One region of the Synechococcus sp. W55.1 genome, then DNA from elsewhere that is predicted to be linked to it. Evidence: riboswitches for the same ligand, from Rfam matches in the RefSeq annotation. Region 1 holds a riboswitch; the other holds the start of a gene.
The links. Region 1 has a riboswitch for cobalamin ahead of NW816_RS08935 (sirohydrochlorin chelatase). Riboswitches for the same ligand answer to the same signal wherever they lie in the genome.

Region 1 (15,130 bases):
AGAGATAGTCTGTCAACAGGGCCGATACGGTGAACAAAGCCGGTTGTGTGTAGCCGGTCTGGTGGATCTGGTCTTCCGATAAATCTAGGGGATCCCATCCCAACATCTCACGGGCCAAAGCCAACTTCTGGGCTGCTCCCTGCCAGTTCCGCAAGTCCCTTCCCATGCCCACCGCTTGGGATCCCTGGCCGGGATAGATCCAGGCAACGGTCATCAATTCACTTCCCCCAACGAAACACAATCGCCCCCCAGGTGAGGCCGGCACCAAAGCCTGCCATTACCCCCAGATCGCCGGCGCCAAAGCGTCCCTGCTCGATCCAAGTGGCCAAGGCAATCGGCACCGAAGCGCCCGAGGTGTTGCCGTAATACTCTAGGACGCTGGCCACCCGCTGCGGATCCAGCTGCAGGCGCTTGGCTACCGCATCGAGAATGCGCTGGTTGGCCTGATGAATAAAATACCCCTGCACCGCCTCCGCCGGGATCCCGGCCCGGAAGAGAGCCTTCTCGATAACCTCCGGCACCGCCTGGACGGCGAACTTGTAGACCTCGCGGCCATTCATGGCGATGGGGCAGCAGCGGTATTGCCCCACCTGCAGGGATCCCACCAGGGGCTTGGCCTCTGTAGCCATGGACAAGCTGAGTAGCTCGCTGCCACTGCCATCGCTGCGCAGCTCAATGCTGAGGATCCCGCCGGTTTCCCCCGCCTCCAGAACCACTGCCCCAGCCCCATCTCCAAACAAGACACAGGTGGTGCGATCCGCCCAGTCCACCGTGCGGGAGAGCACATCCGCCGCCACCACCAAGGCCCGCCGGTACAGCCCGGTTTGCAAAAACTGCGCTGCCGTGGCCACTGCAAAGACAAAGCCCGTGCAGGCTGCCGTCAGATCAAAGGCCACCGCCCGCGTTGCTCCCAGAGCTGCCTGCACCTGAGGGGCCGAGCCAAACCGATCGACGCCGGTGGAAGTGGCCAGCAGGATCAAATCCAGATCTTGTGGCGGGATCCCAGCCCGATCCAGAGCAGCCTTCGCCGCTTGAGCCGCCAAGTCCACCAAACTCAGATGGGGGGGGAGAATGCGTCGTTGGCGGATACCGGTGCGGGGCCAAATCCATTCGTCAGAAGTTGCAACGATCTGGCTGAGGTCGTCGTTGCTCAAGCAGGGATCCGGCAGGGCAGCCCCCACCCCCACCAGCCGCACGGTCGGGAGGCCATTGCTGGGCATGGACACTACCCTTCCACGCAATCCAAGGGCCGCAGAGGCAGCACCTCTGATCGCGACAGCGGGACGGAGTCAGAGGCGGACTGTTCGCGACAGCGGGACGGAGTCCTTAAAGGCCGTTCAGAGCTGGGATTAGACTCGCGAGGATCGGCCATCTCCGCCTGCAGTCGCTGCAGGATTTTTTGCTCCGCCGCTTCTTTGGCCAAACGAATGGCATGGTAAACCATCGCCGCCTTGGAGCTGCCGTGGGTAATCACGCAGATGCCGTTGACTCCGAGCAGCAAAGCGCCGCCATACTCCACGTAGTCCATCCGCCGCTTCACCTGTTTTAGGTTGGGTCGGAGCAGCCAGCAGCCCAACTTGCCGCGCCAACCGCGGGGCAGCTCCTCCCGCAGCACCTGGGTGATCACCTGTCCGACGCTCTCGGCAAACTTGAGGAGGGCATTGCCCACAAAGCCGTCGCACACCACCACATCAAACTCCCCGGTCAGCACATCCCGCCCCTCGGCATTGCCGGCAAAATGGATCCCTGGCAATTGGGCCAGGCGCTGGTGGGTGGCCAGAGCCAAATCGTTTCCCTTGTTGGGCTCCTCGCCGATGTTGAGCAGGCCCACCCGCGGACGCTCGACCCCCAGTACACACTGGCAGTAGAGGGATCCCATACGGGCAAACTGCTCCAAAAAGCGGGGCCGGCAATCTACATTGGCTCCCACATCCAAAAGCAACACCGGCTTGCCTCTTAAAGTGGGCAGAAGAGCACCAATGGCCGGGCGATCGATCCCTGCCAGCCGGCCCAAATGAAGGTAGGCCGCAGCCATCGCTGCTCCGGTATTCCCGGCGGCCACCACAGCATCGGCTTGGTTGGAGCGCACCTGTTGCATTGAGACGTTGATGGAGGCTTTGGGCTTTTTGCGTACCATCAACGGCTCTTCCGCCATGCCCACATCGTCCTCGGCAGGCACGATGGTGATCCCAGCAGGCAAGGGCTGAGGCAAAAAGGGCTTGAGGGACTCTGGACGACCGACCAGCGCAATCCCGACCCGCAGATGCCGATGGGCCAGCAAGGCGCCCTTGATGATCTCTTCGGGAGCGTAGTCGCCCCCCATCGCATCAACCGCAATTCGCACAAGCTGACCTCACACTGGAATATCCTCGGCAACTGCAAGTCAAGCGTCAGGGAAAGCGCAGCGACCTCTGCAGTCCCCCTGCCGGAAAATTGGGAGCCTTAATGGCTGCAGGATGCTACCGAATTGTACCAAAAAACTGGATCTAAAGCCCCGCCCTACCGCTACGCAGTTCCTCGTAAGTGCTGTCGTAGAACCAGAAACCAGAATCCTTGCCCTCTAGAGCGGGGGGTATGTCAACAGATTTGTTTTCCTCAATCAAGGCCGTAGGTTCCGCACCGAGCCCGAAGGGATCCGTTTGCGCTGCTTCTTCCCCACCCTGCATAGGAAACGTGGACTTCCTCACGCCTGCGCGAGGGTAGCCAAGAGAGAGTGTACCTGCTGGACGTGGTCGCGTGCGGTGGAGTTTCTGGCCTGGTGTTGGCCCAGCTCCGTCTCCAACTGCGCCAATTCTCCTGCCAACGCTGCCCACCGATCCCGCTCTGGATAGAGGGTGGCCTGCAGGTGATTGAGGCGACCCCAGGTTTCTGCCATGGCCTGGGCGCGGGCCCGCAGGGATCCCTCCTCTTGCTCCAGGTGTTGCCACTGCTGCTCCAACTCTTGCCGTTGGCGGGCAAGCTGCTCTTGTTGAGAAGGTAAAGAAGAATCCAATTGTTGGATGAGGCTTTGCAAGCGACCTTTTTCTTGAAGGAGATCCTGTTTTTGGCTGCCGATCTGATCCAGAATCGGGCCAATATCGACCAAGGTAGGGGCGGCAGCGGCCTGCCCTTGAAGCTGGCTGAGGCGGGCCTCTTGGCGGGTCAACTCTTCGTATTCCCGCTGTAGGTTTTTCTCCTGAGGCAGCAGAGCTTCTTCGAGGGCGCTGCAAGCAGACTGAGCGTAGTCAATATCCATTTCGATATCGAACCGCTCTTCGGGAGAGGCAGTGGCCAAACGCTCTTGCAGCTCCCGTAGGGCTTGGCGATTTTGCTCCAGCTCGGCCCGCTGCTGGCTAACTTGGGCCGCCCGCTGCTCGTAATCCCGGCGCAGTTGGCTGACCAAAGCCGCCAGCTCCTCGACCGAGATCGCCGGCTCCCCAGCCCTGCCGTTGCTGCTGCCATCGACGATAAAGTCATATTCCTGCACCAGACGAGAGGCTTTCTGGTATAGGCTCTCTTGAGATTGCAGCTGCTGGAGAATCCTCTGCAGGTGCTCTTGATGGGCTCGCAGGGATCCCTGCCGAGTTTGCCATTCTGCTTGGCTGTGCTCCAGGGATTGTCGGGATCCCCACCAAGCGGCGCGGCGTTCTTGCCAAGCGCGGTAGTCCCGATCCAGCTCGTCTTGCCGGATCTGGGCCTGCTGACGTTCTGCTTCCAGTTGGGCAATCTGTTGATTCAAGTGCTCCTGCTGCTGCTGAATGTGGCTTTTCAAGCTCTGCAGAAGCGCCAAGGGATCCCCAGCCGGATGTAGAGTCTCCTGGAGCTGCTGCACCAAAGCCTGTAGCTGCGCTGCTTCTGCTTCCCCCAATCGGCTGGAGCGAGCTTCTTGCAATTGAGCTTCCAACTCTTGCCGCTGTCGATTCAGAGCTTCCCGCTGTTCTCCGATCAGCCGCTGTTGTTCGGCCAAGTAAGCTTGCTGGGCTGCCAGCTCCTCTTTGAGGCTGTCCAGGAGTTTGCGATCTTCCTCTACGGCTTTGTATTGCTCGTACAGCCGCTGCACCTCTTCTTCTTGGGCTGCCAGATCCATCTCGCGGCGTTTAAGCTCATGGGCCTGAAAGGTGAGGGACTGTTTCCAAACCTCGATCTCCTCTTCCTGGCTGCGGGCTTTGAGCTGAAGTTGGCTGAAGTTTTGCAGGTAAGTCACCAGTTGGCGAGCAGCTTCGCTGATGCGGGCGACCTGACGGCTGCCGGAGATTTCCGCCAGCACCAGCGACCCATCCTTGAAACGCCCGGCCTCCTGGGCAATGCGGCCTTCCAGGGTAATCGATTCTTCGTTCACGGCCACCCAGGTATTGTCCTGCTGCTGCTTGGCCAGCAATTGTAGAGACGACTTAGCAAACCCAATCGGCTTGGATAGCTCTGCCAGGTACAGCACGCCTGAACTCCTTCAAAACAGCATGGACAACGCCAATCCCAAACCCTAACCCCACCGAGCCCTCGCCCCTGGCTGGGGAACAATGAACGGCTGCCGGAGTAGGGCTCCCCAAGGCGCAAAAGATGGCATCAGACTCTATACCTTACCGCTCTAGACTCAACCATAGGCTAAAAAAAGCACCTTCGCCAGATGAGTTTTGGGGATGTCCGGGGTAGCTATTCAAACCGGTGGCGGAGCACTAAGGTAGTCTAGGGTGTGGTGTAGGGTTCTGCTCAGGGTTTGTATGGAGCTGCAAGGTGAGCCGCTTTCTATTCGTCGGCGTTCTCCTGCCCCGCCGGTGGTCGTAGCCTCTCAGGTGTACCAGACAACAGCGCCGGAAGCCAAGCCGCGCCACATTTTGGAAGAGATCGTCTGGCACAAAGAACAGGAGGTGGAGCGCCAACGGGAGCAGCTTCCCCTGAAGCAATTGCAACGGCAACTGGATCAAGCCCCGCCGGTGCGGGATTTTGTGGCGGCTCTTACCCAGTCTCCTCACCCTGTTTCCTTGATTGCCGAGGTCAAAAAAGCCTCCCCCAGCCGCGGCGTTCTCCGGGATCCCTTTGACCCGGTGGCCATTGCCCAGAGCTATGAGGCCGGTGGGGCCAGTTGTCTCTCGGTGCTGACGGATGAGCGGTTCTTTCAGGGCAGTGGCGAGTATCTGCGGCAGATCCGTCAAGCGGCAGGGATCCCCATCCTGTGCAAGGAGTTCATTCTCTACCCCTACCAAATCCTCTGGGCCCGCGCCTTGGGGGCGGATGCGGTGCTCTTGATTGCCGCCATTCTCTCCGATGCGGATTTGGGCTACTTTCTCAAGCTGATTCGGCAATTGGGCATGGCGGCTCTGCTGGAGGTGCACACCTCCCAAGAGTTGCAGCGGGTGCTGCGTTTGCCCCAACTGCAAGAGTCCAGGGGGCAGGTGCTCATTGGCATCAACAATCGCGATCTGAGAACCTTTACGGTGGACTTGAACACAACGCGCGACCTGTTGGCCGCCCACTCGGATCTCCTCGGCGAGCTGCCCATTGTCAGCGAGTCCGGCATCCATACCCCTGCCGATTTGCAGCAGTTGCGGGCCTGGGGGGTGCGCTCTGTGCTCGTGGGGGAAGCTCTGGTGAGACAGCCGGATCCCGGCCAAGCTGTGCGCCACCTGTTGTCATCTCAGTGAATGAGAACCCTCCATCATATGGATCTCTGTTAAGAACAATGGATCTCTAAGGATTGCTCAGACCGATGAAACGTATTCCTGTGCCGGCTCACATCCACTACGAATTTCTGCTGCGGGTATTGGAGCGGCAAACCTTTCCGGCAGTGGAAGAACAGGATTTCGGCAACCGAGCCCGCACACAAGAGCTGATCAACTCTCTGCGCAAAGCCCTCACCCAACAGGTGCAACTGGAAGAAGACTGGCGACAGCGGGGCTATCAGGTGGACTACCGCTGGAATATGGACGAGCCTCAGACTCCCCCTTGACCTTCCAGTCCACTGTAAGGTTTAGCATCCTTTCAGTGGCATTGGGTTGGGGAGGTTTCCCAAGATGCAGGTTGTTTTGACAGTGCCCAAGCTGGCCTGTGCGGCTTGCGTGGACACCATTGCGCAAGCGGTGCGGCAACTGGATCCCCAGGCGCAGGTGGAAGGGGATCCCAAAACCAAACAGGTGCGGATTACTTCTGGGCGGTCTGTGAGCGATTTGCGGCAGGCCCTCACCCAGGTGGGATATCCCCCGGCCTAGTCAATTTTGGGCCGGGAACGGTCGGGCGTCTGTTTTGAATTTCTGTACAGATGGCTGCCTTCGCCCTGCCCAGGGTGGAGAGTAGCTGTCGTTTCATCAACAAGGTGTTGCCATGTCTGCCCATAAAGGGTCATCGGGTGCACTATCGGCCTCTGCGCCTTCTCCTGAGGGCACTTGGCAGTTGGCCCTGCAAGGGATGAGCTGTGCCTCCTGCGCCCGCAGCATCGAACAGGCCCTCACTCAGGTGCAGGGAGTATCCTCCGGATCCGTGAATTTTGCCAGTGAGCAGGCCACCGTCAAAGGGGATCCCCGGCTGGTGGATCCGCAGGCGTTGATTCGGGCGGTGGAGCGGGTGGGGTATCGGGCGCGCCTCATCCAAGAGGATTGGCAACTGGACGATCCGACAGACCCAGAGCGGATCGCCCAACGGGCCGCAGAACGGGAATTGAAGCTGAAGGTGGCGATGGGGGTGGGCATCAGCACGGTGCTGGTGATCGGATCCCTGCCGATGATGCTGGGAATGGAAATCCCGGGCTTTCCCATGTGGCTGCACAATCCTTGGTTGCAGTTGCTGCTGACGGCTCCGGTGCAGTTTTGGGTGGGCAGGCATTTTTACCGGGGAGCCTGGGCTGCTTGGCAACGGCGTTCAGCGGATATGAACACGCTGGTGGCCTTGGGGACGAGCGCGGCTTTTTTCTATTCTGTTTTCCCAACGGTTTTCCCCGACTATTTTCACCGGCAAGGACTGCACCCGGATGTCTATTATGAGGTGTCGGCGGTGGTCACCACCCTGATTCTGGTGGGCAAGTGGATGGAGCAACGGGCTAAGGGGCAAACCTCCGAAGCCATTCGCAAGCTGATCGGGCTGCAACCGAAAACGGCAAGGGTAATTCGCCATGGGGTGGAGCAGGATATTCCGATTCGGGAAGTGCAGGTGGGGGATCGGATCCGAGTGCGCCCCGGAGAGAAGGTGCCGGTGGATGGGGTCATTCTAGAGGGATCCTCCACCCTCGACGAGTCCATGGTGACCGGCGAGAGCCTGCCTGTACTCAAGTCGGCGGGGGATGAGGTGATTGGGGCAACGCTGAATCAGACGGGCAGCTTTGTGATGGAGGCGCGGCGGGTGGGCAAAGACACGGTTCTGGCCCAGATCGTGCGCTTGGTGCAGGAAGCCCAGGGATCCAAAGCCCCAATTCAACAGGTGGCGGATCGGGTCACCTCCTGGTTTGTGCCGGCGGTGATTGGGGTGGCAGTTCTAACTTTTGTGCTCTGGTGGGTGCTGGCCGATAACCCGACACTGGCCTTGGTGAACACGATTGGGGTGCTGATCATCGCCTGCCCTTGCGCGCTGGGGTTGGCGACCCCCACCTCGATCCTGGTGGCCGTGGGACGAGGGGCGGAATTGGGGATCCTGGTGAAAAGTGCCGACAGCCTGGAATTGGCCCACCACTTGCGCACGGTGGTCTTGGACAAAACTGGCACCCTGACCGAAGGTCGCCCTACCGTCACCGATATTTGGGCTAATGGCTCCTCTCCCCTGACGGTGTTGCGCCTGGCAGCGGCAGTAGAGCGGCACTCGGAACACCCTTTGGCCCAGGCGGTGGTGCAGAAAGCCGAAGCCGAAAAAATTGTGATCCCTCCTGCCTGGCACTTTCAGGCAAGGGTAGGCAGTGGGGCAGAAGCTTGGGTGGAAGATCAGTGGATTCGCATCGGTCGGCTGAGCTGGCTACAGGAGATGGGGATCCCTTGGGATCCCTCTTGGTCAGAGCGGGTTCAGACCTGGGAAAGCCAGGGCAAAACGGTGATCGGCGTAGCGCAATCCCAGAGTCTGGTGGGGCTGTTGGCCATTGCCGATCCGCTCAAACCCACCTCTCCTGAGGCAGTGCAACACCTGCAACAGATGGGCCTAGAGGTGATCCTGCTGACCGGGGATAACCCCACCACGGCCCAAGCGATTGCCCGGCAGGCAGGCATTCAGCGGGTAATTGCCCAAGTCCGCCCCGATCAGAAGGCCGCTTACATTCGCAGCTTCAGACAACCTCGACACCGGGTGGCGATGGTGGGAGATGGCATTAACGATGCTCCGGCTCTGGCAGAAGCGGATGTGGGGATCGCCATCGGTACGGGTACGGATGTGGCGATGGCCGCCAGCGATATAACCCTCATGTCGGGAGATCTGCGGGGAGTCGCCACTGCCATTCAACTCAGCCGGGCCACCCTCAACAACATCCGCCAAAACCTCTTCTTCGCCTTTATCTACAATACGCTGGGGATCCCGATTGCCGCTGGGGCGCTCTATCCCTTTACAGGCTGGTTGCTCAACCCTATGCTGGCGGGGGCAGCCATGGCCCTGAGTTCCGTTTCGGTGGTCGCCAATGCCCTGCGCCTGCGACACTTTCGAGCCCACAGACCGGCAGGCCGGCGTTAGGCCCTCACCCCCAACCCTTCCTTTGAGGATGAGCCTGCTGGACCGCTCATGTCTCGGGGCTATCTTCTGGCAGACAAGAACATCCCCCCCGGGAGCTTGGTGAATGGCAAGAGGCAAGCTAACCTAAAAAGCTCAGGCAGATTGGGGAAAGCGCGGTGCAAATCCGCCACTGTGACGCAACTGTGATGGGATCCCTCCCTCAGCCAGAACACCCACCTGCCGTTGTCCTGTACCCCTTGCGATTCACAAGGAACGGAGTTTTTTGTGTTGAATACCCTCAGTGTTTCCCCTCCCCTTTCGGTTGGGCAGCTTGCTTCTCCTTCATTGCCCCTATTGCTTATCGGCCACGGATCCCGCGACCCTGAAGGGCGGCAAGCCTTTCTGGAGTTGGCCCAAGTCTACCAATCCCTCACTCCCCATCGACCGGTGATCCCTTGTTTTCTGGAGCTGACGGAGCCGAGTATCGCCCAAGGGATCCAGCAGTGTATTGCCCAAGGGTGGCAAGAGATTGTGGTCCTGCCGCTGCTGTTGTTTGGGGCCCGCCACAACAAGTTCGATGTGACGATGGAATTGGATCGCCTGCAGGCCCTCTATCCCCAGTTGCGCATTCATTACGGTGGGCCGTTGGGGATCCGCATCGAGATCCTGCAACTGCTGCGAGACCGATTGGCTGCTCTGATAGCTGCCCAACCGCGGCGGATCCCAGAAGCAGAAACCGTGCTCCTGTTTGTGGGTCGCGGCTCCAGCGATCCCGAGGCCAATGCCGAAGCCTGTAAACTGGCCCGGTTGCTTTGGGAAGGATCTGGGTTTGCCGCTGTGGAAACTTGCTTTATCGGCATTACCCATCCCCGCCTGCCCGTGGGATTGGAGCGGGCCTTGTCCTGGCATCCGCGCCGGGTGATCGTGCTGCCCTACTTCCTGTTTACCGGAGTGCTGGTGAAAAAAATTGAGGCGGCAGTGGAACAACAACGACAACGACAGTCGGAAATCGACTGGCTGATGCTGCCGGAATTGGGCCTTGTGGATACGGTGCTGCACAGCCTGCAGCAACTGGAGCAGGAAGCCCTGCAGGGCCAAACCCCGATGAACTGCCACCTGTGCAAGTTTCGCCTGGCCGTGAGCGCAGAGGTTGGAGCTGGATCCAGCCATCACCACCCTCACGAGCCTCATGACCACCATCACGGGCACGGATCCCATCACCACCCTCATTCTCACCATCACCCTCAGCACGGCCACACCCACGCAGCGGCTGGGGATCCCTGGGCCCAATTAGAGGGCTACCACCAACGGGCATGGCAGGTGCCCTAAGAGGGAAACAGAGGCTGCTGGCGGGATAAACTGAGTGCAGACAGGCCATTTTTGAACCTGGTTTTCCCGCTCTAGCGATTGTGATAACGAAAAGCCAATGACGATGTTTTCCCGCTCCTCTTGGGTCTCGGGTGCCACTGCCGCGGGGAGCGGGATTTTCGTCTTCGCTCTGGTGGTGGGGCTGTTGGATCAGATCCTGCCCACCCTGCCCAAGGTTTCCCTCTCCCTGGCCGGGATCCCTGGGATCCTGGCTGCCGCTGGGGCCTCCTATGGGGCCTGGCGGGTGGTTCAGATGGGTCTGCAATCGGCTTCCTGGAGCGACTTTCGAGAATCGCTGGTGGCGACCCTATCTCCCTTTGATCCTGCCGACCACGGCGGCGAGCCACGACAACCTAAGGGGGATCCTCGCCCTTGGCAGGTGGCTCAGGAGATCCGGCAAACCCAGCTCCGCCATCAAAAGATCCTTGACCGCATCAAGCAGCGGGTGAAAGCCGAAATCCAGACCTGTGAACGCGCCCAAGCCCAACTGCGCAGCGAGCAGCAACGGTCTCGAGTCCTGCAGGCCCAAGCCCAACAGTTACAACAGCATCTGCAAAACCTACAAACATCTTCCCCTTCTCCAAGCTCCGAGTCGACCAAACCCACGCCAGAGCAAGCGCTGCGCCAAAAGCTCCGCCAACTTCAATCCCAGGTCACCACCCTGAAAATAGAATTGGAACGCCAAAGGACCCAACTGCAACACGCAGAAGCAGAGCGGGCTCAACTCCAGCAGCAGCAGCAAAAACTCAAGCGCATCCTGCAGCGCAAAAAATTGGAAAATCGAGAGTTGCGCTCCCAACAGGCAGAATGGGCCCGGCAACTGGAGCAAACTCAACAGGAGCTGCAAACTTTGCGAGAGTCCTACCGCGCCTTGCAAGTTCTACAGGAAATAAGCTCCACCCTAACCCAAAACCCATCTCACGAAAGGGCGGAAACGGAGTCCTCTGGATCCTCCGACTAGCCGACCCGCTTTAGAACAAATACACTCCCCTCGCTGCCCCGACCCAGCCGCAAGTCTTCATCCAAATAGGTGATATCCAGCCAACCCGTTGGCTCGCGGCGGCGGATATCGATTTGAATAGCCGGGATCCGCTCCGGAGCCCGCTCGAGCAAATCGAGAAAACTCTCGATCTCGTAGCTCATCAAAGCTTGGGATCCGAGCACCAATCGCTCGAAAATCACCCTCACCCGGCGCTCAGATTCGGGGTAAAAGCGCGCTGATACAGCCAAGACTCCCCGTGGCATCCAAGCCTCCAGCCAACCGGATCCCTGGATCTCCGCCACGTTGAAGACCCGTCCAGCCTTGGCCCGAATACACTGGTAGATCTCGCCGGTGGTCAAAAAAGGCAACTGTGCCAGCCGCAGCAGAGCTGTGCTCGTGGTAAATAGGGTGAGCCAGTTCCCCTCCAACCCTTCAGGAGCCGATGTTGGCTTGGGGGTGGGGTTGAGCGCTTCTAGGGCGGCAATCTGAGACAGGATCTGGGCTTGCTGCTCAGGGGAGACTTTCCGGCCCCGGTCGGTTGCCTCCAGCAGGTGCAGCAGAGCCGATTTTTGCTGAGCCAGGGCCATGAGCACACTCCAAGGCATCAACCCCATTTTAGAGAACGCCAGATCCGGCTGCCCTCAACCGTCTTCTTCTACGGGTTTCAGATTTAGATCTGCCACCTGCTCATACCCTAGCCCGGCCCGCACCACCAGCGGCTCGGATCCGGTCAAATCGATTACCGTAGAGACCTTGGCCCGACGGGGGGCATCGTCATCCAGCACCAGATCCACCTGTTTTTCCAACTGCCGCATCTCTTCAGCCGCAAAGATCCCACCCTCATCCCAGGGGTCGCTCTCCCACTCCCAGGCTTGCCCAGAACTTAAGTCCAGGGATCCGACGGGATCCCCCCCCAGCTTGGCAGAGGTGGAGACAATTGGATTGCCCAACTCTTCCAGCAAAGCCTGACAAATGGCAGAATCGGGCACGCGGATGCCGGTGGTTTTCCGTTTGGGCTCCATCACCAACTTGGGCACCAGCTTGGTGGCCGGCAACAGAAACGTAAACGGGCCCGGGATCAGCCGCCGCATCAGCCGATAGGCCGAATCGGTTACCTGGGCATAGTGGGCAATGCGTGAGAGAGAAGGGCACAAAAAGGTAAGAGGCTTGTCGTTGGAGAGCTGCTTGATACGGCGTACCCGCTCCACTGCTTGTTTGTGGGTCACATCGCAGCCAATGGCATAGACTGTATCGGTGGGGTAAAGCATCACCGCCCCCTCCCGCAAAGCCGCCGCAATCCGCCGGATGGAACGGGCCTGGGGCTGTTGCGGATGCAGCTTAAAGTACTCGGCCATCGGGCAGATGGGAAGAGGTCAAGACTGGGAGCAGCTACCCCCCAGGGGGTTTTCCACAAGAGGGCGGGGGGTCGGTGGCACCGACGCGGGCGGGGATCCCTGAGATTCGGGCCAGTCCTTCAGTTGTTGCATCAGGGCTTGGATGTGCAGACGGGGCAGATAGGGCCAGTCGCCCGCTTCTTCCAAATCTTGAAGCACCCGATACAGAGCTTGACGGGTATTGGGCAAAGACTCCCGAAAGGCACCTTCCAGGATCGCGCGGTGCAACTCCTCCAGCAGCCGCAGGAGCATCAGCAGCTCCACACACGCTCCCGCCCTCGCCTGAGCCGCCTGTTCAACGGCCAACATAATCTGACGCAAATCCGGTGGCAGATCCTCCGCCGAGATATACATGGCCACTCGTCTCTGGGTTCTGAGAAGGCAGGGGCTTTCCCATTCTAAGATTCTTCTGCCCTAGGACTGGATGGATTTTGCCCCCACAAGATCCAACTCCGCAGACTGTTGGGATCCCCGACCCAGGCACTGCCACACCCGCTGCAAGAGGGCATCCAGCCCCTGCTTGGCAATTGCAGAAATGGCCACTACGGAAGTGCCGGCAGCGGCAGACAGCCTCTGGGTGCGCTCGGCAACCTGCTGGGGATCCAGAACATCGATCTTGTTTAAAACCAGAATTTGCGGTTTGTCGATCAGCCCGTGGCCATAGGCGTGTAGCTCCTGCTGAATGATCTGGTAATCCCTGACGGGATCTGCCGCCGTGCCATCCACCAAATGAATCAGTACCCTGGTGCGCTCCACATGGCGCAAAAACTCGTGGCCCAGCCCCACCCCCAAGTGCGCCCCCTCGATCAGCCCCGGGATATCGGCAAACACCACCCCATCTCCCGATGGATGGGGCACCACTCCCAAATTGGGCTGCAGCGTGGTGAAGGGGTAGTCGGCAATCTTGGGCCGGGCAGAGGAGACCACCGAAATCAGAGTGGACTTGCCCGCATTGGGCAGGCCGACAATGCCCACCTCGGCGATCAACTTCAGCTCCAGGCGCAGGCGCACCCGTTCTCCTGCTTCGCCCTTGGTAAATTGGCGGGGGGCACGATTGTGGTTGCTCAAAAAATGGGCATTGCCCAAGCCGCCTTTGCCCCCACGGGCTACCAGCAATTGATCCCCTTTGCCCACCAGATCGCCCAACAATTCCCCAGTCTCCGCATTGAACACCACAGTACCGCAGGGCACCCGCACCAGCCGATCCGCACCACTGGCCCCGCTGCGATGGTTGGGCCCCCCTTTGGCCCCGTGTTCCGCTTTGATCACCGGTTGAAAGCGAAAATCCAACAGAGTTTGCAGGCCAGGATCTGCCACCAGGATCACTGAGCCGCCCCGCCCTCCATTGCCGCCGGATGGCCCCCCAGCCGGCACATACTTTTCACGGCGGAAGGCAACGATGCCATCTCCGCCATTCCCCCCTTGCACTTCAATTTCGGCTTGGTCGATAAAGTGCAATCGTTCTTCTCCCAAATCTTCTATCTTCCAGCTTGGCAAGATCCCCGGAAAACTTGCCACAAAAGACGCTCCTCTAAGCTACGATGGTATTTCCCAGCCACATCCCCCACAGGTGGGAAAGTGGGAGAGTGAATGCACTCTCATCTGGGATTCTGCTAAACTCAACTGGCCTTCTACCCTTTATCCCGCGCAACTGATCAGTTACTGCACCCCTATGAGTCGATTCACCGCTGCCGATGTAGGTTTTACCACTGAGGACTTTGCCGCCCTCCTGGATAAGTACGACTATCACTTCAGCCCTGGCGAAATTGTGGCGGGTACAGTCTTCTCGGTGGAGCCACGCGGTGCCTTGATCGATATCGGGGCCAAAACGGCTGCCTTTCTGCCACTCCAGGAGATGTCGATTAGCCGCCTGGAAGACCCGCACGAGATGCTGCAGCCCGGAGAAACCCGCGAGTTTTTTATCCTCACCGAAGAAAACGAAGAGGGACAACTCACTCTTTCCATCCGTCGCATCGAGTACATGCGGGCCTGGGAACGGGTACGGCAGCTCCAGAAAGAAGATGCCACCGTTCGCTCAACCATTTTTGCCACCAACCGAGGTGGAGCCCTGGTGCGGATTGAGGGGCTGCGGGGCTTTATCCCCGGATCCCACATCAGCAGCCGCAAGCCAAAAGAAGAGCTGGTGGGCGAAGAGCTGCCCCTGAAGTTTCTGGAGGTGGACGAAGACCGCAACCGCCTGGTGTTGAGCCATCGCCGCGCCTTGGTGGAGCGGAAGATGAACAAGCTGGAAGTGGGCGAGGTGGTGGTCGGCACGGTGCGGGGCATCAAGCCCTATGGTGCCTTTATCGATATTGGCGGCGTCTCCGGCCTGCTGCACATTTCCGAGATCTCCCACGATCATGTCGATACGCCCCACAGCGTCTTCAACGTCAACGACGAAGTGAAGGTGATGATCATCGATCTGGATGCGGAGCGGGGACGGATCTCGCTGTCCACCAAGCAACTGGAGCCCAATCCCGGCGACATGATTCGGGATCCCAAGCTGGTTTACGAGAAGGCCGAGGAGATGGCAGCCAAGTACCGCGAGCAACTGTTGGCCGCTAAGCAAGGACAAGCGGCAGAGGCCCCACCGGAAGTGGTGGAAGAGGAGCTGGAATACGCGGCGGCGGCTGTGGAATGATCACAAACTTTGCGTATTTCTGCCTGCTACAAGGCTTAGCTAGGCCGCCGAGAAGCCCCGCCCTCTCTCGCTTTAGCGGCGCGGAGCGCTTTGCATCAGCATGAGTGCGGGAGTATGTCACGGCATGAGCCTTTGGTTCCATCAGTGTGAGTGGGG
Region 2 (15,130 bases), on a different contig from region 1:
CTTTTTGTAACCAAAAAGGGGAAGGAACTGTCCGTGTTTCGTTCGCTTCCCCCTATTGGCGTCCACTCCTCACTAGAGGTGAATCATAAATTATCCCTGCCGCTAAGACAACCCACCCTACCCAAGTTTTTCGGGGATCCACCCTGTCAAGGATGCAGATCACCGGATTCCACGGTGGGATCCAGCGCCAACAGCTCCGCTTCGGTCAGCAGGGGGATCCCCAGTTGTTGGGCTTGCTCCAGCTTGGAGCCGGGGTCAGAGCCCACCACCACGTAGTCGGTTTGGCGGCTGACGCTGGCGGTGACTTTGCCCCCCCGACTCTCAATCCAAGCCTTGGCCTGCTGGCGGGAGAGGGTGGGCAAGGTGCCGGTGATCACGAATTTTTTCCCGGCCAGGATCTGGGAGACGGCAGGGTTCTCCTGCTGAGGAAGAGCGGGGATCCCTAGCGCCTGCAACTCCTGCAACAGGCGACGATGGGCCGGCTCGGCAAACCAGGCCACCACCGCTTCCGCCACTTCCGCGCCTATCCCATAGATCTGGGCGATGGTTTCTGCGCTGGCTTGGGCCAAAAGCTCAGGGGTGGGAAAATGGCCGGCCAAAATCTGGGCGGTGACCACCCCCACATGGGGGATCCCCAGCCCGTAGAGCACTCGTTCCCAGGGCTGTTGACGAGAGCGCTGAATGGCTTGCACCAGCTTTTGGCTGGAGCGGGATCCCATCCCCTCCAAGCCCTGCAACTGCTCTGGGGTGAGGCGGTAGAGATCGGCTACGGTGCGCACCCCCAAGCTCTCCACCAATTGGGCTGCCCGCTTTTCCCCTAAGCCTTCGATATCCAAAGCATCACGGCTGGCCCAGTGCTGCAATTGGCCCCGCAGCTTGGCCGGGCACTCGGGGTTGGGGCAGCGGGTCACGGCTTCGCCAGGGGGACGAACCAAAGGGGCGTGGCATTCGGGGCACTGGCTGGGCAGGCTGTAGGGAACAGCGTCGGCAGGGCGCAATTCCTTCAGGATCCCGACCACCTCCGGGATGATCTCCCCGGCTTTGCGCACGATGGCAGTATCGCCAATGTGCACATCCAGCTCCCGCAGGCGATCGGCATTGTGCAGGCTGGCGCGGCTGACAAGGGTGCCGGCCAAAGGAACCGGCTCCAGCTCTGCCACTGGAGTGACGGCGCCGGTACGGCCCACGCTGGCCACGATGGCGCGGATGCGGGTGGGGACTTCCTGGGCAGGGTATTTGAGGGCAATGGCCCAGCGGGGAAATTTTTGCGTAAAGCCGGCCTCCTCCTGCAGCCGCAAGGAGTTCAATTTCACCACCACCCCGTCGCTGGCGTAGGGGAGCTGGGCACCCCGCCATCGCTCATAAAATTGGATCACTTCTCCCAAGCCCCGACAGACCTGGGAAAGGGGGTTGACTGGAAATCCCAATTCCTTGAGCTGCTGCAGACACTGCCACTGGGTTTGCGGGGGATCCCCGGCAGGCCATCCCTCCGGCCAGTGGAGGGCGTAGGCGAAGAAGCTGAGCTTGCGGGCAGCCACAACGCGGCTATCCAACTGCCGCAGGGTGCCGGCAGCACAGTTGCGCGGGTTAGCAAAGGGGGGATCCCCGGCGGAGCAACGCTCCCGGTTAATCCGCTCGAACTCGGCCAGGGCCAGATAGACTTCCCCCCGCACCTCCAAAACGGGAGGCGGATCTGCTGTCGCCAGCCGCAGGGGAATCGAACGAATGGCGCGCACGTTGGGGGTGATGTCCTCTCCGGCCTGTCCGTCCCCCCGAGTAGCACCCCGCTCCAAAAGACCCTCGATGTAGGTTAGGGCCAAGGCGGCGCCATCAATCTTCAGCTCACAGACATACTCCAGCTCTCCCTCTGTCCCGCTGTCGCGCACAGGGGCACGGCCCAAAACTCGCAGCAGGCGCTCTTGCCACTCCTCTAGCTCTTCTGGGTTGAAAGCGTTTTCCAAACTGTAGAGGGGGATGCGGTGGAAGACGGTGGGAAAATGCTCTGCAGGTTTTTCTCCCACCCGCTGAGTAGGGCTATCGGGGGTGACCAGTTCAGGGTAAGCCCGCTCCAGCTCTTGCAGCTCGCGGTAAAGGCGGTCGTAAACGCTGTCTTCCAGGATGGGAGCATCGTGGACATAGTAGGCAATGCTGGCCTTCTGCAGCAGGGTGCGCAGCTCGCGGGCGCGTTCTTCCAACTTGGGATCCATAACGCTTTGGGTGAGCAAGGTCTACCCCTAGGTTAGGGCTCCTGAGGAGCGAACAAGTAGGAGCCGATATTCTCCACGCTGGGAGAATGCAGCGAGGGAATGATCAAGATAGCCTGCTGGGAAAATAGCTGGGGGAGCTGGGCCAGAAGAGCCTGGTGACGACGGCGGAGGGCCTCTCCAAAGGGGGTAGAATCCTCTAACCACACCCGATTGAGAACGGCGTAGGGATGAGGGATCCCCAAAGCATCCAATTCCGCCAAAAGACGCTCGGTTTCTGCCAGAACCGCCTGCTCGGGGTTAAAGACGGGGATAAAGGTGACAAGCTGGGGATCCTGGAGCTGCTGCCGAAGCTGCCGCACCTGGGCCAAAAGCTCCCGCATCCGCTGCGCCCATTCCGACCTGCCCACCACATCCCGATATTTCAGCCACAGCTTCAGGGCCAAGCTTACCCAACCTTCCAGAGCCTGGGGCATCTGCAGAAACCGCAAGAGATGGCCTGTGGGAGCCGTGTCCAGCACCACCAGGTCGAACTGCCCGCTCGTCTCCTGTCGGAGAACACTCAACAGGGCCATCACCTCATCCAAGCCGGGTGGGGGCATCTGCAGCAGTTGCCGCCACGCCTGTGGGTCGTATTGGACTTCCACCCCTGCCGTCCCCTCCCCTGCCAAGATGGCCGCCACCTCCTCCAGGTAATCCTGCCGGAATTGCTCCAGCACCACCGCCGCATCGATCTCCTGCCCCAGCAGGTTGGGCAGCAGGGGGATGGGATCCTGACCCAGTTTCGTTTGAAACAGATCCCCCAACGAGTGGGCCGGATCGATGGAGACCAGCAAGAGCTGCTTGTCGGGATGGCGCTTGGCCAAGGTCCAAGCCAGGGCCCCGGCCACCGTCGTCTTGCCCACACCCCCTTTGCCCCCCACCAACACCAGTCGGATCCCTTGGGTCAAAAAATCCGGTAGGGACGGGATCCCCTTGAAGGAAGGGAAGAGGGTGGAGAAGAGAGACTTTCTCTTCTCTTGGCTCTCTGCTTTTTGCTCTGGGATCCCTTCCAACTCCAGCAGCACCTCTGGCAAGGGGCGAAGCTGCTGAACCAGCTCATCCAGGGCCGCCAACCCAACCGGCTCCTGCAGTTGATAAGGACAGACCCAGATAGAGTATCCGGGCAGCTCCTCCTGTAGGGCTTTGAGCACACGCCGCTGTTCCTGTTGCCGCGCCGAGTAGAGAGGAGAGGGGAGAGCAGCGGGCAGCGAAGGTTGGCTGTTATTCTCTCTTGCAAGCAGCACCTGATTGACCAGAAGACCGCCGATGGGCACGCGGCGGTTTTGCAGTTGCTGACAAAAGCGGCGGGTTTCCGCCACGCTCAACTGCTCCGGGATCATCACCAGCCAAGCAGAGGTGCTCTCCGGATTGGTCAAGCGGGCTTTGCCCCCCTCAAGTTCCCCCTGCAACTGGGCCAAAAACGCATCCGCCTCATCCGGTCGATAGGTGCCTGTCAGGGCTTGGGCGATCTCCCGATGCTTGGCCTGAAAGGTGGCAAACACAGCCAGCAGATTATCTAAAAAGTCGGGCAGCTCCAACAGCCGCAGGGTATGCCCGGTGGGGGCCGTATCCAAGATAACGGTATCCACCTCCTCCCCAGCCAGCAGCCGGTTGACCTCCAGAATCGCCATCAGCTCATCCACCCCCGGCCAGGCTAAATCCCAGATCGGCAGCAGATCCTCTCGGCCAAACCAACTGCCCCGCTCGGCAATGAGCTCCAGGGCCGGCCCATAGGTTTGCCGAAAAGATTGCAACAAAATCTCCGCTTGCAAAGCCCGCACCTGCAAATTGGGGCGATCCGGCAGGGGTTGGGCCACATCCGTAACCGAGATTTGCAGCACGTCCCCCAGCGAGTGGGCGGGATCCGTGGACATCAGGAGCAGACGGCGCTGAGGATCCACCTGGGCCAGTTGGCGGGCCAGCGCGCAGGTCAGGGTCGTTTTTCCCACTCCCCCCTTGCCGCTGAACAGCAGGAGACGTTGGGAAGGAGAGAGCAGAGAAGGACGGTAGGCACTCCTGCCACTGTTGAGATGAGAAAGCTGCAAAGGGATCCCCTCCCACACAGGTCGCCCCTATTTTGGCCTGGATCCCTCTTGGGGATGTTCCAGATCACTGCAAAAGTGCTCCGCACCGCTGACGGGATGGGAAGAGCTTGTACGGGAGCAGCTCACCGCAGTTTCTCCTCTCCCAGCCACACCCGGCGACGTCCTCTGTCCCACACCAGCAGCGCGTGGATCCCGATCCAAAGTCCTGTCCACAGCCAGTTGTGCAGCCAGATTTTGCCCAGAATGGGCAGGGTCAGGCCCTCCGTTCCCCCCAAAACCAGGCCGGCGGCCAAAATCAGCCCTTCAAAAGCCAGAAACCCCAAGATGAGCATGGCCGGGATCCAGAGATAGTTCAGCAGCAGTTGCCTTGGCCGAAGCGGCTTGGACTGAGAAAACAGAGGTCGGTAACCGCCAGCAAGAGCAATCCCCACCGTGCCGATCCCCAGCACCAACCCCCAGGCAAACGAATCGGGAGTGCGGGGATAGTTGTGCCAGGTGTAGCCAAAGATTTGGTTGGCCAGCCAAATCATCAAAGCACTAATGATTGCCCTTTGGCGGGTTAAAGTTGTGCCTGCAACAATACCAACAGTTACAAAAGGAAGGGTACATGTATAAGCAATATTGCTGAGACAGCCGACGGTGGTAAACAAGCTGGGCCAGAACCAGCCTTGGGCCAAATCTTGAGCAGCTTGTATCCAAAGTGGGGCTGAGATCAAGCGGCAAGATCTGGGGATAGGTTGAGCACTCGATTGCAGGCCAATCATGCTTTAATCTCCTGGAAAAAGGTGGTCTTTCAGAGGACAGCTATTAAGCAAATGCTCAAAAACAATTTGCCGAGCTACTTGGGGAGTAACCCGCTTGTACCAGGTGCAATCTCCGGAGTAAAAAACCACCGGCCCCTGTTGGCAAACTTCCAAGCAGCCTGAGGTGATAACCTGTACGTCCAGGTTGGCTTCTCGAAGGGCGGATTCCAGAGCTTCTACAACCGGTTGGTAGTTGCGGGAAGGATAACAACGGCTGGAACGACAAACAGCAAGGTAGGGACGTTTAAGAGGGTTATCCTCATAGGGGATCCGCTCTTTCCCCTGCACATAGATGGCGCGGATGCGCTCGTAAAGAGAAAGCTTTTGGTAATCTGCTTTGCCTTCCGGCAGGTAGTCTTCCTCTGGCCCCAAAAAGGGGCTGGGCAGAAAAATCTGCAGCAAAGGTTCTTCTGCTCCATTCCAGAATTGGATCCCCCACATGCGGGGCTGACCTTGGGGATTGAGGCGCCGGTAGAGAGCAGCACGGCTAACCAATCTTTTGCGGCGCAGCTCGGGTGGGGTCTTGCAATGGGGGCCGCCTTGGTGCTCCTCCAGGCACAAATGCAGGTGCCAAGTTTCGGTGGCAACGGTTAGATAGCCATCGTAGAGCACGCACAAAGCTGGAGGTTTCTTGAAAGCCAGCTCCAGCACCCCGCCTTCCGCCACATGGCCCACCTGGATCTCGGCCCAGTGCTCTTGAAACAGCTCGTAGAGCAACGGCCCCAAGCAGTCGATGTGGGCAGGGATCCCTTCATAAAGGGTTGTCCAACCCGTCAGAGAAACTTCCTGCCAAGTTTGATGGAGAGGGGTTATCCAGGGCGTGAAAGCGGCCATGAGAGAGCTCCTCAAGGTAGTGGTGGAATACGAGCAATCACCCCTTTTTTGAGAGGGCGCTCGGCCCAGGGTAGGATCCCATCTGGCTTGGTGAGGTAGAGCTCTGCTGTCTGCAGAATCAGCTCCACATCTTTTGGATCCAGATCTCCAAAAACATAGGTCATCTTTTGAGGTGCTGCCAACGCAACAACGCAAGCATGGCTGCAGGCGCTCATACAGGCAACTGGTTTTAGAGTTAGTTGGGGGTGGATGGTTTGGGATTGCAGGGCAGACAGCAGCATTTCTCCCTTGCTAGTCCCTTCTTTTTGGCCGTTAACCCACCGAGATCCGCAGGTGATGCAAACCCAGAGATAATGACCGCTGGGTTGCTGAGCAGCGCTGCCAGCTTGAACTGGCAACTGGGAAGTTGATTGAGACACAGAGCTGCTTGATACCGGCATAACTTGCAATCCAGACTTGACTGTAAAGGGCGCGATGAAGAAGGGGAAATGATCTCAATATCTAAGCGAGTGGTCAAGCAGTGAGCGAAATGGCTAAGCCTTTAAAATTGGCCTCTCAGATTGAGCCGAACGGTGCGACCCACTCCGGGGTAGCCGGGGAAAACCTCATATTGCTCATCCAGCAGGTTATCAACCCCCACTTCTAGAGCGAGATTTTCTGCAACCGGGATCCCTCCCCGCAGAGCCAGGTTGGTGTAGCCGGGCAGAGATTGGGTATTGGCGTTGTTGGTAAAGAAAGTGCCAATGTGATGCAGGAAAACTGAGGCATACCGATCCTCTGCATCGCGGTAGCTCAGGCCCAGGTTGAAGCTGTCTGCTCCCACGAAGGCTAGCTGTTTGCCAACCGCTTTGGGATCCAGCGCCGAGCGGATGATGGGATCGTTCAGGGTGTAGTTGGCAAAAAGAGTCCAGTTTTCCCCCAATCGCAAATCCAGGGCTGCTTCCAAGCCCGTGTATTCCACGAGCTCAATGTTTTCGTAGGTTCCCCTGCGCGGGCCGGTGCTGACAAAGGTGATGCCATCGCGGATGCGGTTATGGGCAAAGGTCAAGCGCAGCAGGCCAAAATCTCCCAGAGCCTGATCCAGGCCAATGTCAAAACTCTCTCCCCGCTCCGGTCGCAAATTGGGGTTCCCATCTACCTCAAAAAAGCCCCGCAAACGAAAGAATAAGTTTGAGATCAAGGGGGTGCGAAAGCTGCCGGCATAATTGGCCCTCAGGGTGGTGCCTTCTGCCAAAACCCAGCGGATCCCTGCGGCAGGAGAGGTGGCCGAACCGTTGACCAGATTGCTCGAATCTTGGCGAACACCTAAGTTGAGATAAAAGTTGGGCTGTGGCTTGTAATCCAGGCGGGCAAAGAGGGCCCCTTGGTTCACGGTATTGTCGTAGTTGACATTGGTGGATCCCCTGGCAAAGGAGAAGGTGGTGTTGCGAGCTGAAATGGATCGGTAATCCGCTCCTAGAGTAAGCTCCAGGTTTTCAGCAGCCTTCCAGGTGTATTGCAGTTGGGATCCCCACCCCGTTCGCAGGATCTCATCCCGGGATCCCTGGCTTTGTGGGGCGCTGAAGCGATAGTTGAGGTCGTCAAAAAATACCCTAGCTTGCAGGGATCCCCTCTCTTGATCCCACAGCCAACTGAGATCTAACAGCAGGTCGTTGGTGTTTTGCACTGCATCGGGGGAGGGAAACTCGGTGCTGCCAGGCACCTGAAACGCTTTGTTGAGATAAAGGGCATTTCCGGTTAGGACTTGGCCTTCTGCCAATTGCCAGGTGAGCTTGGCTTGTAGGTTGTGGTACTCCACCGCCGAGTTTTCCCGCCTGCCGGCTTTGCCCAAACGCCTAATTTCAAAGGGAAAGTCGTTGTTGCTCTGCAGACGGCGATAGCTGACCACCCAGCCCAGATCCTGCACCTGGCCGCGGTTCTGGATCCCTTGCTCATTGAGGCCGTAGCTGCCGATAGCCGCTTCCAGCACAGTCTCGGATCTCGGCTTTGGATCCAGCGTCACGATGTTGATGACCCCGCCAACGGCATCGGAGCCGTATAAGGTGGAGCCCCCACCTGGAGAGATCTCAATACGCTCGACCACATCTGTAGTGATCTGAGACAGATCGAACCCGCCAAAAAAGCCCAGGTCGTTAATGGGGCGGCCATCCAAGAGCACCAACACCTGGGCCGTTCGTCCTCCCCGCATAAACTGGGAGCTAAGGGCTCCCAACTGGGTTCCCGCCGTGCCGTTGCTGAGGATCCCGGGCAGGTAGCGCAGGGCCTCCTGAACCGTTCTTGCCCCTTGCTCTCGAATTTGCTGGCGGGTAATGACGTAAACCGGGCGGGAAGAATCCCGCAGCAAACCAGGACGGCGAAAAGGTGTGGTGACGGGTTGATTTAAAATCTCGGCGCTAACACCGGTTTCCAACACCTCTTGAGCTGAAGGTGAAGAGGCCGCCGGCTGCGCCCACGCTGGGATCCCCAAAACAAGACCCCCCAGCGCCAGGCTGAGACCTAGAATGGGATTCATTTTCTTTCTTGAAGCTCCTGATTCCGTGCGACGCGGAAGAAATGCGAGCCAAAACCGCAGGCGGGCATCCTGACTGAGGGCATAGGTCTAGCCCAAGCCCATCACAGTTGCGGCACAGCGCCGGATTTGCACCGGACTTTCCCCTTTACATGCCCTGGCTGATCCCCAGGACAACCTGTCGGTACAGCTTTCTCTGCGATTGCTCCGAAAAAGCCGTGCTAGGCATCATACATCCCCTGCTCTGGAGTTCCTATCCTGCCAGGGGGGATGTCATCCCCAGGGGTGAACGGGATCCCAACGGCAATCCCAGGGCTTCGGATGGGCCACATCCCATTTAGGCCAGATTTCTTCACTGCTTTGTAAGCAGTTGAAGGATAGCCCGCTGCTACTCCAGATCGCGAGGCCCAGGGATCCCTTAGCCTTTTAGAGAACAGAGATACGCTGAGACTTCACAAGACCCACAGCTTTTGGGAAAGCAAGATGGGGACGCTGGCCTAGCCGTCATGGGCGGGATCCGTATGAATTAGTACCCAACCGGATAGAAAAGAGGGGCTTTTTCGATTTCTGGCAAAGCCGTTGCCTGGTGGGCTGGATCCGGCTCAACTTGGCTGGGAGAGGCAATCGGCACCTCGATCATCCGATCCGGTACCAGCGGCACCATTTCGGAGCGGTCGGCGATTTCCCGGAGAGAATTGGCAATGGATTCTTGAGTCAGCAGAAACTGTCGTTCGTTGCGCTGCATCTGCTGCCACACCTGGTAACGCTGGCTCCACCGGCTTTGGGTGTGCACAGTCCAACTGTAAAGGCTCAACACTGAAACGCCGGAGAGGATAGCCATCCCTGTGGAGATTTGCTTCCACCAGGCTAGGTGTTCTGCCCAAGCAAGATGCTGGCTGCGAGGATGGGCTGATTTCAACTTCAAATTCAAAGGTTGGGTGCGGCTGGCCTGAACTGTACCGGAGAGGGGTCGGCTCAGAGCAGAAGGCTGTCTGTGGCGACGAGGGCTCTTGGGACGATCAAGACCTGCGTTCAAAGGCTGGCTAACCATAGGGCTTAACCTCACACACACCAAGGGATCCGACGGTGCAGGACTGCCGGTTCCGCTTCACCCTAGTTCCCCGCATCCCCCAATAGCAACCCCCTTCTCCCGATTCCTGGTCTCGGCGGGCTAGCCGTCCGCTTCACAGTAGCCGATCTCTTGAGAGCGGGAGAACCAACCTAAACCTACATCTGAATGCTGCGGGCAGCCACTCGCAGTTTGGCAGAGCGGGCCCGTGGATTGCGTTGCCGTTCCAGTTCGGAAGGGGACAAGGGCCTGGGGGTGAGCACCTGCCAACGGGGATCCCTGCGGAAGGCCCATTTCACCAAGCGATCTTCAAGGCTATGGAAGCTGATCACGGCCAACCTGCCGCCGGGTTTCAACCAAGTGGGGGCTTGGGCCAGCAAGGTTTCTAAAGCCTCCAGTTCTCGGTTCACGGCAATGCGCAACGCCTGAAAGACCCGAGTGGCCGGGTGAATGCGGCCTCGCCGAGCTGCCGGAGGTACTGCCTGCCAAACCACCTGGGCCAACTGAGTGGTTGTGGCGAGGGGACGAGCCTGCTCGATGTGATGGGCAATGCGGCGGGCAAATCGCTCTTCGCCGTAACGGGTGAAAATCTCGATCAACTCTTCGACCGGGCGATGATTAACCCAATCGGCGGCAGTCTCCTGAGCTGTACTGGGATCCATGCGCATGTCCAGCGGCCCCTCCCCGCGAAAGCTAAATCCCCGCTCAGGACAGTCCAGTTGCGGAGAACTCACCCCCAAGTCGGCCACGATGCCATCGAAGGGGATCCCCTGCCCCTGCTCATCCCGAAAGCCATGCTGCTGCAGATCGAAATCGGCAAAATTGAGGTGCCACAGTTGGATGCGGCTGCCGGGGATCCCTTCTGCTGCAAAACGCGCTTGCGCCGCCTGCAGAGCCGCCGGATCCCGATCCAACCCCACCACTCGAGCAGCTCCCCCCCGCAGCAGCGCCAAGCTGTGTCCACCCCCTCCCAACGTCACATCCAAAAAAATACCGCCCCCCTGGGGTTGCAGGTAGGCCATCACCTCCTCGGTCAAAACGGAATCGTGTTGATACACCTTGCCAAGCACGGTCTGCGGGGGTTCTATTTCTGCTGCTACAAAGTTCAGTATCTGCAAAAAAAAGGCCGAGGCCAGGCCCCGACCGAGGAATCCATGTTGTTAAGGTGATCCTCTGGGAAAAGAGGGGTTGCCGTCAAAAGACAGGCTGTCTTGGGATCCCCGGCAAAATCTCTGGGGCGCGAGTCCCGCTCTGAGTATGATGAGACTGCTCCCGCTTTTGCCAAGTCTGCCATCAGAGTTGCTGTGTTGACTCACTCTTCTGCTACTGATATCTTGACCCTCTCGCCGGCCAAGGGCCTGCGCGGCCAAGTCAGCATCCCCGGCGACAAATCCATTTCCCACCGCGCCCTGATGCTGGGATCCCTGGCCGAAGGAGAAACCACCATCCAAGGGCTGTTGCTGGGAGAGGATCCCCGCAGTACGGCAGCCTGCTTTCGGGCGCTGGGGGCAGATATTTCGGAGCTTAACAGCGAGTGTGTTCGCATTCGGGGGGTTGGCCTGGGCCGGCTGCAAGAACCGGCGGACGTGTTGGATGCCGGCAACTCCGGCACCACCCTGCGACTGATGCTGGGGATCCTGGCGGGCCATGCCGGGCGCTTTTTTGCCGTCACCGGGGATCGATCCCTGCGCTCGCGGCCCATGGGACGGGTGGTAGAACCACTGCGGCAGATGGGGGCCAGCATTTGGGGACGGGCCGGTGGAACCTTGGCACCCTTGGCCGTGCAAGGGGGATCCCTGAAGGGCATTCACTACCGCTCCCCGGTGGCTTCAGCGCAGGTAAAATCCTGCCTCTTGCTGGCGGGTCTGCTGGCGGAAGGCACCACCCAAGTCACCGAGCCGGCTCTCTCTCGGGATCACTCGGAACGGATGTTGCGGGCCTTCGGAGCCGACATTCACGTGGATCCAGAGGCGAAAACCGTGGCCGTGGTGGGCGGATCCCGCCTGGTGGGCCAAAAAGTTCAGGTGCCGGGAGATATCAGCTCGGCAGCCTTTTGGCTGGTGGCCGCCTCCATTGTGCCCGAGAGCGAATTGCTGCTCCGGGATGTGGGCCTCAACCCCACCCGTACCGGTGCACTACGGGTGTTGCAGGAGATGGGGGCTGACATCCAAATTGAGAACCTCCGGGAAATGGCCGGTGAGCCCCTGGGAGATCTGCGGGTGCGTTCGGCCCGCTTGCGCGGCTGCACCATCGCCGGCGATCTCATCCCCACCTTGATCGACGAGATCCCAGTTTTGGCGGTGGCGGCTGCCTTTGCCGAAGGGATCACGGTGATTCGCGATGCCGCAGAGCTGCGGGTGAAAGAAAGCGACCGCCTGTCAGCCATGGCCCAAGAGTTGAGCCGCATGGGAGCCCAGGTCGCCGAATATCCCGATGGCCTGGAAATCAAAGGAGGGATCCCCCTTCATGGAGCTGAGGTCGATAGCCACGAGGATCACCGCATCGCCATGAGTCTGATGGTGGCAGCCCTGGGAGCGCAGGGATCCACCCTCCTCAGAGGAGCCGACTGTGCCCGCATCTCCTACCCCGACTTCATTCCCACCCTGCAACGATTGACAGCTTCTTCCCTCGAGTCTTGAGAGGATCTTGTGGGGAGCGAAGATCTATGGTCAATTCAGTTGATGATGAGACGGTATTAAAGTAAGATGGCATGAAGGCAGACTCAGGAGAAAGCTCCATGGGCTACAGCTTAGACCTGAGAGAAAGAGTCGTAGGGTATGTCCAGGAAGGGGGCAGCCCCACCACAGCCGCACAGATTTACAAAGTCAGTCGCGCAACGGTTTATCGCTGGCTGAATCGAGAGGATCTTAGGCCGACAAAAGTCAAGACCCGGAAACGCAAGATAGACTTGGCCGCCCTGCAGCAAGATGTGGACCAGTACCCAGAAGCTCGACTGAAGGAGAGAGCCCAGAGGTTCGGCGTCCAACCCAGTGCTATTTACTATGCTCTCAGGAAGCTGCAAATAACACGAAAAAAAAGAGTTAGGGTATCGAGAGCGGGATCGAGAAGAGAGAATTCAGCACTCCAGGGTCTTGAGGGGATGGGTTCAGAAGTACGGGAGTGAGAGCCTGGTTCCGTTGGTGAAGGGATAAGACCTACGGCCCGCTTTCGCGAACAGAGCTGTTGCACTGGCCAGTGTCTTGTTGCTATTTGAATTGACCACATCCCCATCTCTAACTTTGTCGCCCTTGTTCTTGTGTCAACCCATCCCAGCCCGCCCGGCCCTATCGCTATTGAACATCTCTGCTTCCGGGTTCCTCCCGGTGGGGTAGCAGCCTTTCTTCAGCAAGACGAGCAGGTTTGGGGATCTGCCCTTCGCCGACATCCGGGTTTTCTGGGCAAAGAAGTTTGGCTGGATCAGCAGGATCCTGAACTTGTCCACCTCATCCTCCGCTGGGCCAGCCGCGCTGATTGGAAAGCCTTTTCCCCCGAGCAAGTGGAGGCGTTGGATCGGCAGATGCGGCCTTTTTATGTGCGCTTGGAACAGGCCAAAGAATACCGGCTCTGGCAGCCCGGCCCTTCTCCAGAGCCCGGAAAGCAGGATTAAGGGATCCCTTCGCTCTCAAAACCTACCTCGGAGCGCACCGAGTCGGCCCTGGAGGATCCTGCCACCCGCTCCTGCTCCACCAGCTCCCGCAAGCTGGGCATGGTCACGGCCAAAGCTCCTTCCCGCCGTTGCAGTCCCGCTTCAAAGCTCTCGGGGGTGACAATGCCGCCGGAGATGAGCATCTTAAAGGCGTCTTCCACCGGCATGAACACTTCCACCACTTGGTCTTCCGGCACAATGGCGTACCAGCCCGTCGTTGGGTTGGGGGTGGTGGGCACAAACAGGCCAAGGGAGCGCTGCGGCCCATCGGGCCGAATGGGAGTTTGAATGGTGCCCGTCACAAAGGCCAGCGCCCAAGCCCCCGGGCGGGGATATTCCACCAGCACCACCCGCCGAAAGCCCTGATTGTTGGGGGCAAACAAAACACTGAGCAATTGCTTCAAGGTCTTGTACACCAGACCCGCCACCGGAATCGCATGGAGCAACTGTTCGCTCAGGTTGAGCAGCCACTGGCCGACAATGTTGCGGGCCATAAAGCCGATCAGCAGGATGAGCACAATCGGCGTCAGCAAGCCCACGGCCAGGTCAATCAGGTTGATCAAAATCGGGTGCAAACCCTGGATGGGATTGAACTGCTTCGGAATGCTGGTCAGAAAGCCAATGCTCCAGGTGGCCACCTCCACCGTCAGCCAAATGGTAGTTGCCAGAGGGATCACCACCAGCAACCCCGCCACGAAGTAGTTCTTCAGATGCTGTTTCCATTGAGAAACCATGGTGAGGTCGTTCCGTCAAGTCAACCGAGTGGATGCACCGAACCTTTGCAAGTGGAGCTTGCAGATGGCAATCATGATACCTGCCTTCTGCATTGCCCTCATGGGGGGCAGCCGCAACTTGCTCGAAAAAGAAACCGGGCTGCCAAAAAGCGCAGAGCCCCAAACTTTCACGAGGCCGATAATGCTATCTTAGGTCGATATAAAATTTTGTAAAGGCAGGGATCCCGTTCCGAGGCGTTGTGGTCAAGCCCTTGGATGGTTCGCGTTTCTGCCGGGTGTTGCGTGGGAGGCCCTATGTCAGAGTCGGATTGGCTAGAGCATACCTGTCAGGTGGAGGTACCTGTTCCCATCGAGCAGGTATGGGATTTGTGGGCCAACCTCACCCTCATGCCCCGTTGGATGAAGTGGATCCGCTCGGTGGAATTGCTGGATCAGGAGCTGTCCCGGTGGACACTGGATACCCGCGGCCTCACCTTCAGTTGGATCTCCCGCACCCACACGGTGGTGAAACACCAACACATCGGCTGGAGTTCGGTGGAGGGGCTGCCCAACCGGGGCGCGCTGCGCTTTTACGACCGCAAAGGCAGTACCATTGTTAAGCTGTCGGTTGCCTACAAGATCCCGGGGATCCTCGGCAAAATCTTGGATGGCCTGTTTGTGGGCAAAGTGGTGGAGAGCACCATCCAGGCGGATCTGGAGCGCTTCAAAGCCTATGCCCTAGAGCATGCGGGGCCAACCGCCGAAAGTGCCTCGGCCAGCTAGCCTCAGTTTGTCAGGCCCAAGTGTTTTGCTGAACTCCCCCTTCCTTGCCAACCCTCACTGCTGCAAAGGTCTTCTTCATGCCCGATCCCTCTCCTGAGCCTGTCATTGCCCTCTCTCGTCAGCCGGTGGACAACCGCAACATTCGCTTCTCTCTGGAGCGGGGCGAGCTGGATCTGGATCAGCTTCTCCTGCTGTTGAACCGCAACGCCTTTTGGGCGCAGAATCGCCGGCGGGAGGAGATGGAGCGGGCCGTTGCCCACAGCCATCCGGTGGTCAGCGTGTGGGATGGGGAACGCCTGATTGGCTTTGGCCGCGCCACTTCCGATGGGGTTTACCGGGCCGTCCTCTGGGATATCGTGGTCGATCACGACTACCGACGTCAGGGCATTGGGCGCAAGTTGGTGGAAACCCTGATCAGCCATCCCCACCTGCAGTCGGTGGAGCGCATCTACCTGTTCACAACCCATCAGCGCGGCTTTTAC

Region 2: it holds a riboswitch for cobalamin, as region 1 does, so the genes downstream of both, NW816_RS09360 (TonB-dependent receptor plug domain-containing protein) here and NW816_RS08935 (sirohydrochlorin chelatase) in region 1, are expected to answer to the same signal.

Annotation. Positions count from the first base shown of each region.
Region 1 is NZ_JANSHN010000015.1:23,370-38,499, reverse strand. Features, by position in the region: gene fabD (ACP S-malonyltransferase) at 1-214, opposite strand, end outside; gene NW816_RS08970 (beta-ketoacyl-ACP synthase III) at 219-1,226, opposite strand; gene plsX (phosphate acyltransferase PlsX) at 1,226-2,323, opposite strand; gene hmpF (pilus motility taxis protein HmpF) at 2,684-4,414, opposite strand; gene trpC (indole-3-glycerol phosphate synthase TrpC) at 4,698-5,618, shown strand; gene NW816_RS08950 (DUF5340 domain-containing protein) at 5,684-5,923, shown strand; gene NW816_RS08945 (heavy-metal-associated domain-containing protein) at 5,988-6,182, shown strand; gene NW816_RS08940 (heavy metal translocating P-type ATPase) at 6,295-8,610, shown strand; cobalamin riboswitch at 8,709-8,845, shown strand; gene NW816_RS08935 (sirohydrochlorin chelatase) at 8,878-9,918, shown strand; gene NW816_RS08930 (hypothetical protein) at 10,016-10,918, shown strand; gene NW816_RS08925 (PAP/fibrillin family protein) at 10,915-11,526, opposite strand; gene NW816_RS08920 (L-threonylcarbamoyladenylate synthase) at 11,581-12,294, opposite strand; gene NW816_RS08915 (hypothetical protein) at 12,313-12,687, opposite strand; gene obgE (GTPase ObgE) at 12,748-13,791, opposite strand; gene NW816_RS08905 (30S ribosomal protein S1) at 14,006-14,974, shown strand.
Region 2 is NZ_JANSHN010000016.1:34,206-49,335, reverse strand. Features, by position in the region: gene ligA (NAD-dependent DNA ligase LigA) at 147-2,207, opposite strand; gene NW816_RS09380 (ArsA family ATPase) at 2,240-4,291, opposite strand; gene NW816_RS09375 (hypothetical protein) at 4,414-4,821, opposite strand; gene NW816_RS09370 ((2Fe-2S) ferredoxin domain-containing protein) at 5,059-5,928, opposite strand; gene NW816_RS09365 (DUF1636 domain-containing protein) at 5,940-6,368, opposite strand; gene NW816_RS09360 (TonB-dependent receptor plug domain-containing protein) at 6,470-8,440, opposite strand; cobalamin riboswitch at 8,482-8,634, opposite strand; gene NW816_RS09355 (hypothetical protein) at 8,964-9,488, opposite strand; gene rsmH (16S rRNA (cytosine(1402)-N(4))-methyltransferase RsmH) at 9,665-10,576, opposite strand; gene aroA (3-phosphoshikimate 1-carboxyvinyltransferase) at 10,811-12,145, shown strand; partial or broken gene NW816_RS09340 (IS630 transposase-related protein) at 12,244-12,640, shown strand; gene NW816_RS09335 (TIGR03792 family protein) at 12,763-13,113, shown strand; gene NW816_RS09330 (DUF502 domain-containing protein) at 13,110-13,886, opposite strand; gene NW816_RS09325 (SRPBCC family protein) at 14,181-14,648, shown strand; gene NW816_RS09320 (GNAT family N-acetyltransferase) at 14,726-15,130, shown strand, end outside.